DNA from 2 places in the Lysinibacillus sp. NPDC097287 genome. Region 2 is predicted to be linked to the other one. Evidence: riboswitches for the same ligand, from Rfam matches in the RefSeq annotation. Region 2 holds a riboswitch; the other holds the start of a gene.

Region 1 (4,309 bases), on a different contig from region 2:
TCACTTCATGTTGTAGATGCACGCGAAATATTAGATGAGCAGGAAATTTTTGAGTCGTTGCTTGCGCATATTCAATACGCGACAAATGAGGGTAAAATTCGCCCTACAATCACTATTTTTGCACCGGGGCGAGTGCGTATTTGGAATCATCAACTTATACGATATGCTGGCTATGAAACTGCAGAGGGCATTGTGGGTGACCCGCATTCCGTGCCATTTACAAAAATTTGTGAGTCGCTTGGCTGGCAAGGTGAAGGTACAGCGTTTGATGTACTGCCACTGGTTGTACAGGTGGATGAGCGTTCGCCACAAATGTTTGCAATTCCACAGGAGTATATATTAGAAGTGTCGATTCGTCATCCTGAACGTAATGAGGTTGATGCACTAGGTATGAAATGGTATGCAGTGCCGATTATTTCAAGCATGCGCTTTCAAATGGCGGGTATCGATTTTCAGGCTGCGCCTTTTAATGGCTGGTATATGGGTACAGAAATAGGTGCGCGTAATTTAGCGGATCATGATCGCTACGATATGATTCCAGCTATGGCTAAAATTTTCGGGCTGGATACGACAAAGCAATCATCACTTTGGAAAGACCGTGCACTTGTTGAGCTCAACATTGCCGTATTGCATTCTTTTAAAGAGGACGGTGTAAGCATTGTTGATCATCATACCGCGGCACAGCAGTTTAAGCTGTTTGAAGAGGCAGAGGTAACGGTAGGGCGTGAACTTACTGGTAATTGGAGCTGGCTTATTCCACCGCTATCACCAGCATCAACGCATATTTTCCACAAGCCGTATGTGAATGTGTACAACACACCGAATTATTTCTATCAAAAGCCACCCTATTAACAAGTAAAGGCATCTCATCGTAATTTAGATGAGATGCCTTTTTGTAACTCCTAATTTACATATTCATTTTTAGAAGCCCTCATAGCACTTGCGAATAGTACTAACACTACAACAATAAATAGCCAGCCAGCGATGTCCCACCCACCGAATAGATCGTGTAGATAGCCAAATAATATCGGACCAGAAGCTGCAAGTAAGTAACCCCCAGACTGCGCAAACCCTGATAGATCAGCAGCCTCGTAAGCTGTACGTGTTCGTAATGTAAAGAGCATCATTGCTAGTGCAAATGAAGCGCCACCCGCCATTCCTAAAAACACCATCCAAAGAACAGCAAGGCTTGTCCATTCCATAACTAAGCCGATAAAGCCTATTAAATAAAATGCTGTAAAAACGAAAACGAGCGGACGCTGCGACTTCATTTTGCCAGCGATAATAGGTGTGAGTATAGCCATTGGAATTTGTGATAACTGCATTGTCGAGAACATCCATCCAGCACGGTCAGCTGGCAAGCCTTGAGCTATATAGATTTCAGGAATCCAAGCGGCTGTTGTGTAAAATAGTAGAGATTGTAAGCCCATCGCGCCAGTTACTGCCCACGTTACTGGAGATTTCCACAACGGTATACGGACTTTCGTAGTAGCAACAGTTGGTTCAGGCTTATTGAACTTCAATTGTGGAATCCAAATAAGTATTGTGATGACTACAAGGACAATAGATAGGGCAAGTGCACCTTGCCAGCCCAGTGACGAATTGGCGACTGGATAGCTAATGCCTGCACCCACACCGGCTGAAAGATTCATTGACATCGTAAAGCAAGCCATTAGTAAACCGACATGGTAAGGGAATTTCAATTTTAGAAGCCCTGGAATTAGTACATTCCCGAAAGAGATTGCAACGCCAATAAGTATCGTTCCGAATACGAGTAATTCAGTTGTGCCAAGTGAGCGTAATACGATACCAAGCGCAAGTAAAATAGTAGATAAAAGTAATGTTAATTCTAATCCAAATTTGCGTGCCACAATGGGTGCAAAGGGCGACACCACTGCAAAAGCCAACAAAGGAATTGTTGTTAATAAACCAGCAAGTACATTAGAGATACCTAGCCCTTCACGAATGAAGGAAATGGATGGTCCAACGGCAGTCAACGGCATACGTAGAGTAGATGCGATAAAAATAATACCGATGACAAGTAACAATGTTGTACCTGTCCAGCTTAATTTTTTGCTAGGAGAAGTAGATTGTTCATGAGTTACCAAAGTAAGACCTCCTGATATAAAAGTTATAATTCGAACCACTATATCATTTTATCATGCTTAAAAAAATAGTAGAAAGTTCATAAAATACTGAACATTTAAATGCGTATTGAAATGTAAAAGGGTATATGTTAAGCTTAATTACATCATAAATTTAATATATTAATGCCTCATGTTTGTATTGAGGTAGAGGTCGCGTTATTTAAGAGTACGCTAATGGAAATGACAAGCATTAATGAAATTAGCTGAAAGGAAATATCGCCGAAGTGTGAAGGGACTTGAAAACTTCATGCTGGGGCTGTCTCCGAAAGGAACAGAACTGTCACGTTTTGATCGACGTGTTGTGCTATCGTGTTTTAAAGAACAGAGGATTCTACTTAGCCATCGCATCGTGTTGTGATGGTATTTTTTTGCCTCTAAGAAGGAAGGAAGCTATTAACGTGAGTGAAATAAAAGTAAATCAGCTAGGGCATAAAGCTCCGAAACTGAAAAAAGAATTGAAAAGTCGCCATATTACCATGATTTCTCTTGGTGGAACAATTGGTACAGGGCTATTTTTAGCGAGTGGTGGTGCAATAGCTCAGGCAGGTCCTGGTGGTGCGCTACTGGCCTATGCGCTAATCGGAGTTATGGTGTACTTCTTAATGACGAGTCTTGGCGAGATGGCAGCCTATATGCCATCATCCGGTTCATTTAGTACGTATGCGACAAAATTTGTCGATCCAGCATTAGGCTTTGCACTTGGCTGGAACTATTGGTATAACTGGGCGATTACAATTGCAGCAGAAATCGCGGCCGTATCGCTTATTATGAAATATTGGTTCCCAGATAGTTCTTCTGCTTTATGGACAGTCATGTTCATTGCAGTCGTGTTAACATTTAACTTATTGTCTGTAAAAAGCTATGGGGAAAGTGAATATTGGTTTTCGATGATTAAAGTCGCAACGGTAATAGTATTCATCATCGTTAGTTTTCTGATGATTTTTGGTATTTTAGGTGGACAAGCACCGGTCGGCTTTACGAATTTCTTCATTAGTGATGGGCCGTTCCATGGGGGTTTCTTAGCGACGTTCGGGATTTTCCTAGCAGCAGGATTCTCGTTCCAAGGGACAGAATTACTAGGGGTTACGGCTGGTGAAACAGATGATCCAGGTAAAAATATTCCGAAAGCCGTAAAATCAGTTTTCTGGCGTATTATTTTATTCTATATTTTAGCGATTGCTGCAATCGGGATGCTGATTCCGTTTACAGACGAACGCTTATTATCTGAAGATATCGCTGTATCACCATTTACGTTAGTGTTTGAACGCTTAGGGATTGCCTTTGCTGCTTCATTCATGAACGCGATTATTTTAACTGCGATGCTTTCAGCGGGTAACTCAGGGCTCTATGCAGCATCACGTATGCTATGGAGTCTTGCAGTAGACGGTCATGCACCGAAAATTTTCATGAAGCTTAGCCGTCGTGGTATTCCAATTTACGCGTTACTTGCGACATTAGCAGTAGGTAGCTTAGCATTCCTTGCCTCATTCTTCGGTGACGGTGTTGTCTATATGTGGCTATTGAATGCTTCAGGTATGTCAGGTTTCATCGCATGGCTTGGGATTGCAATTAGTCACTATCGTTTCCGTAAAGCATTCGAGGTACAAGGATTGGACCCAAAATTACTGCCGTATAGAGCGAAATTGTTCCCGTTTGGTCCGTTATTTGCCTTTACGGTATGTATGATTGTTGTTTTGGGTCAAAACTATACAGCCTTTATGGGCGGTGCGATTGACTGGTACGGCGTGCTCGTATCATACATCGGTATTCCATTGTTTTTAGCGTTCTGGTTAGGCTATAAATTAAAACATAAAACGAAAATCGTTCCACTGAAAAACTGTGATTTAACTGTGGATAAATAAAGAGAACGAGGTGCATCTACGCACCTCGTTTTTTTATGCAAAAATCGTCTGCCAAAGCAGATAAATATTCAAGCTAACAACAATCGCAACGACAATCCAGCCGAGGAAGGAAGTGATTTTATGATTCACTAGACTACCCATAATTTCTCTTTTACTCGTAAACATTACAAGAGGAACAAGAGCAAAGGCTATCCCGAACGATAAGATGACTTGACTCAAGACAAGCGCGTGAGTTGCATTTACACCAGACGCAATTATGGCAAGTGGTGGAATCATTGTAATGGCACGACGCAAATAAAG
Region 2 (4,309 bases):
GTTTACAAGCTCTTATCAACTTACAATAAATTACACATTCATCTGATTTATTGAGTGTCTAGACTCCACTGTATCTATTTATAATGTTACAATAACTTTAAGAGGTGTTAAAATGAGTTTTGGTGGTGTACCGCAATGGTTTTTCATAATCGCTGTTGCGTTTGCAATTTGCTTCGTTCTATATGCAGAATGGAATTCTAGAAAATAGGTGAGTGCGAATAATCGGACTCACCTTCTTTATGTTTATTTTAAAGTACGTTTTAAAAACTCTTTCGTACGTTCATGCTCTGGATTTACTAATACTTTTGAAGGTACTCCTTCTTCTACGATGACACCTTTATCCATGAAGACAACACGGTCTGCTACTTCCTTAGCAAATTCCATTTCATGCGTTACAATGAGCATTGTATTTCCTTCATTGGCAAGCTGACGCATAACTTTTAACACTTCACCCACCATTTCAGGGTCAAGCGCTGAAGTCGGTTCGTCAAACAACATTACTTCAGGATTCATGGACAGTGCACGTGCAATCGCGACACGCTGTTTCTGACCGCCCGATAACTGACGAGGCTTTGCGTTGACATACTGCGACATACCTACGACTTCTAAATATTTCATCGCCACTTTTTCAGCTTCCACTTTCGAACGTTTCAATACTTTCACTTGTCCAACTGTACAGTTTTTCAACACATCATGATTATTAAATAAATTAAACTGCTGGAACACCATCCCTAAATGTGTACGATATTCTTGTATATTATGCTTTTCATCTAAAATATTTTCGCCCTTATAAATGATCTGACCACCACTTGGCGTTTCGAGTAAATTTATACAGCGTAGAAGTGTGGATTTACCAGAGCCTGAAGAGCCGATCAAACAAACTACTTCTCCTTTTTGCACTTGGAAATTCACATCTTTTAACACTTGGTTACGTCCAAATGATTTACTTAAATGTTCGATTTGAATGATTGCCATTTGTTCGTCCCCCTATACTATTTCTTTCTGTTCTTTTTTATATGCATCTGGTCCATCAAGTCGTTTTTCTACATACAATAGAATACGAGATGCAGTAAATGTCATGATAAAGTATAGTACGCAAGCTACGAAGAATGATTCAAAGTAGCGGAAGTTATTTCCGGAAATAGACTTAGTTTGGAAAAATAACTCCGTTACGCCGATTACACTTAATACCGCTGTATCTTTAATGTTCATGATTAACTGGTTACCTGTAGCCGGTAAGATGTTTCGTGCAACTTGTGGTAATACTACGTGAATCATAATTTGCAAATGATTCATACCTATTGCTGAAGCGGCTTCATATTGTCCTTTATCAATGGAAACAATACCACCACGCACAATTTCAGCCATATACGCTCCTGTATTAAGTGAAACTACTAATATACCTGCTGTAATAAAGTGCATATCTATACCAAATGCCATGTCTAATCCGTAGTAAACAACCATCGCTTGTACAATCATTGGTGTACCACGGAAAAATTCAACGTAGCATGTCAGTATAAAGTTGAAAAGCTTTAAAATATAATGCTTAACGTTCTTTTTACGCGTAGGAATGGTATGCATAATTCCGATAAAAAATCCGATAAATGCACCAATAATTGTACTAATTGTAGAAATTAGTAGCGTATAATACGCCCCTCGTAAAAACATTTGCCAGTTGTTTTCTATAATTGAAAGTATCCATTCAAAACTCATGTAGTTCCTCCTAACAACGACTGTTGTTCGTCTTATGTAAAAGACTGCACGGACCACCAATGTAGCCCGTGCATCTTCAGATTATTGTGCTGCAGGTTGTTGTAAAATTGCGTCTTCCATAATTTGTTGACGATCTTCTTCTGGAATACCTTTTAATATTTCATTGATTTTTTCAATACTTGCATCACCTTTGCGAACACCGACTGCAATTGATGTATCTTCTGGTTTTACGTCAAAACCTTCTTCAAACGCTACATATGTGAACTCTTCATTTGCAGCTTGCGCTGAAATCCCCTCTGGACGTTCTGATACATAACCATCAATTTTACCAGATTGTAGCGCTACACGAAGCGCAGGGAAGCTTTCCATTGCTGTTTGCTTTTCAACACCTTCAATTTGGTCAATCACGGTATAGTGGAAAGTATTTAACTGGGCTGTAATTTTAGCACCTGAGAAGTCTTTAATTGACTTGGCATTTTCAAATTGACTACCTTTTTTCACAACCATTACTAGATCAGAAGTATAGTAGTTATCAGTAAAATCAATTGTTTTTTTACGTTCTTCGTTTGGAGACATACCAGCAATAATTGCATCAATTTTTTCAGATTGTAGGGCTGGTACTAAGCCGTCCCATTCCATTTTTACGATAACTAATTCTTTTCCTAAGCCTTCAGCGATTTTTTTCGCCATCTGAACGTCATAACCACCTGCATACTCAGCATTGTCAGCAATCTTGACTGCACCATTTGAATCATCTTGTTGTGTCCAGTTAAACGGAGCATACCCTGCTTCCATCCCAATACGGAACTCGCCGCCTTCTTCAGGTGTAGCACTTCCACCTGTTGTTTCCTCTTTTTTGTCGCCAGTGCCACAGGCAGCCAGCATAATTGCAGTCATTACTGTCAACATGAATAATAGCCATTTTCTTTTCATGTAAATCTCCCCTTTTCTGTAAAAAAATAAAAGCAACTATATGAAAAAACGACCCAAGTTTAGAACTTAGGTCGTACGTTATCAACAGTTGCCCAAATCCTCACTATAACTTCCATGTTTCCGAGATAGCACAACCTAGTAAACTGGAATTATATTTACTAGGACAGTCCTGCAACTATTTATTGCAAGCCCAGCATAAAAGTACGAGCTCCTTTTATACTTCGGCGACATTTCCTTCTTCATTGCGTCTTCGCTTGCTTATACTCAACAATGAACTAATAAATATCGCGCCTCTACCTCACACAGAACGTGAGGTGAAAATATTTAATTGATACATAGATACTACTATAGAGTAGACATTTAAGTCAAGATAATTTCGTCATTATTCTGACTATTGATAAAATAATAATGAATAATTATTATATTTTTGATAACGATTGATAACAGGTTAACTTTTTGTAAAATCCTTGTAGAATTATATTTACTACAATTATCTAAATCAACAATGTAGTTTAGCTTGTCTTCTTTTTTCAATCCAAGTTCCTTTACGAGCCAATTTATTAACTTAATGCTTATGCAAAATATTAAACCACATGTAAATTACAGAGTAGTTTCCTTACAACTTCTCTAGTCCCCATAAGGCTTACTAAGCTTTCAAACCTATTCACACCATTAAATGTATTTGATATTACACCTAAAATTATCTGCGCTTATCACATGGGTTGTGAAGATGATCATTTGTGTAAATATAGTAATAATTAAAACTCTATTGGCAGAACTCTCTGAATTAAATTCTAATGCAAGTAAAAGCCTTACAAAACAAGATAGTTTCGTAAGGCTTTTTTGTAACTTAAAATTATGAATTTAACAATAAATCTTCAGGGTTTTCAAGAAGCTCTTTAACTGTTTTCAAGAAACCTACAGAATCTTTACCATCGATAATACGGTGGTCATAAGATAATGCTAAGTACATCATTGGACGGATTGCTACTTCACCATCTACTTCAACAGGACGCTTTTTAATAGAGTGCATACCAAGGATAGCTGCTTGTGTACCGTTCATAATTGGTGTTGACATTAATGAACCGAATACACCACCATTAGTGATTGTGAATGAACCACCCGATAAGTCACTTAGCCCTAATTTTTTGTCGCGTGCTTTTTTCGCTAAGTCTGCAATTGAATCTTCAATTTCAGAGAAGTTTTTACGGTCAGCATCACGCACAACTGGGACAACTAGTCCTTCTTCAGTTGATACAGCTACACCGATATCAAAGAAGTTGTTTAAGTGGATTTCATCGCCAACGATTTGAGCGTTCACGTATGGATATTTTTTAAGAGCAGCAACTACTGCTTTTGTGAAGAATGACATGAAACCAAGTTTAGAACCTGTTGACTCAAAGAATTGGTCTTTTTTACGTGAACGAAGTGCCATCACATTTGTCATGTCTACTTCGTTGAAAGTAGTTAGCATCGCTGTTGATTGTTTAACTTCAAGTAGACGTTTTGCAATTGTTTGACGACGACGGCTCATTTTTTCAACTGTTACACGTGATTCGTCGACTGCAACAACTGCTTTAGGTGCTGCCGCAACAGGAGCTGCTACTGCTACTGGTGCCGTACCGTGCGCTGCAACGTCTTGTACACGTACACGACCTTGTGG

What was found. A riboswitch is a leader RNA that binds a small molecule or an ion and turns the genes downstream of it on or off. The one in region 2 is predicted to bind lysine.
Region 1: it holds a riboswitch for lysine, as region 2 does, so the genes downstream of both, ACIQ2D_RS13425 (amino acid permease) here and ACIQ2D_RS09520 (transporter substrate-binding domain-containing protein) in region 2, are expected to answer to the same signal.

Annotation. Positions count from the first base shown of each region.
Region 1 covers NZ_JBIWCX010000008.1:208,694-213,002, reverse strand. The annotation lists gene ACIQ2D_RS13435 (nitric oxide synthase oxygenase) at 1-852, shown strand, start outside; gene ACIQ2D_RS13430 (CynX/NimT family MFS transporter) at 903-2,108, opposite strand; lysine riboswitch at 2,285-2,462, shown strand; gene ACIQ2D_RS13425 (amino acid permease) at 2,546-4,009, shown strand; gene ACIQ2D_RS13420 (Nramp family divalent metal transporter) at 4,043-4,309, opposite strand, start outside.
Region 2 covers NZ_JBIWCX010000005.1:105,092-109,400, forward strand. The annotation lists gene ACIQ2D_RS09510 (amino acid ABC transporter ATP-binding protein) at 244-975, opposite strand; gene ACIQ2D_RS09515 (amino acid ABC transporter permease) at 988-1,713, opposite strand; gene ACIQ2D_RS09520 (transporter substrate-binding domain-containing protein) at 1,795-2,646, opposite strand; lysine riboswitch at 2,765-2,950, opposite strand; gene odhB (2-oxoglutarate dehydrogenase complex dihydrolipoyllysine-residue succinyltransferase) at 3,503-4,309, opposite strand, start outside.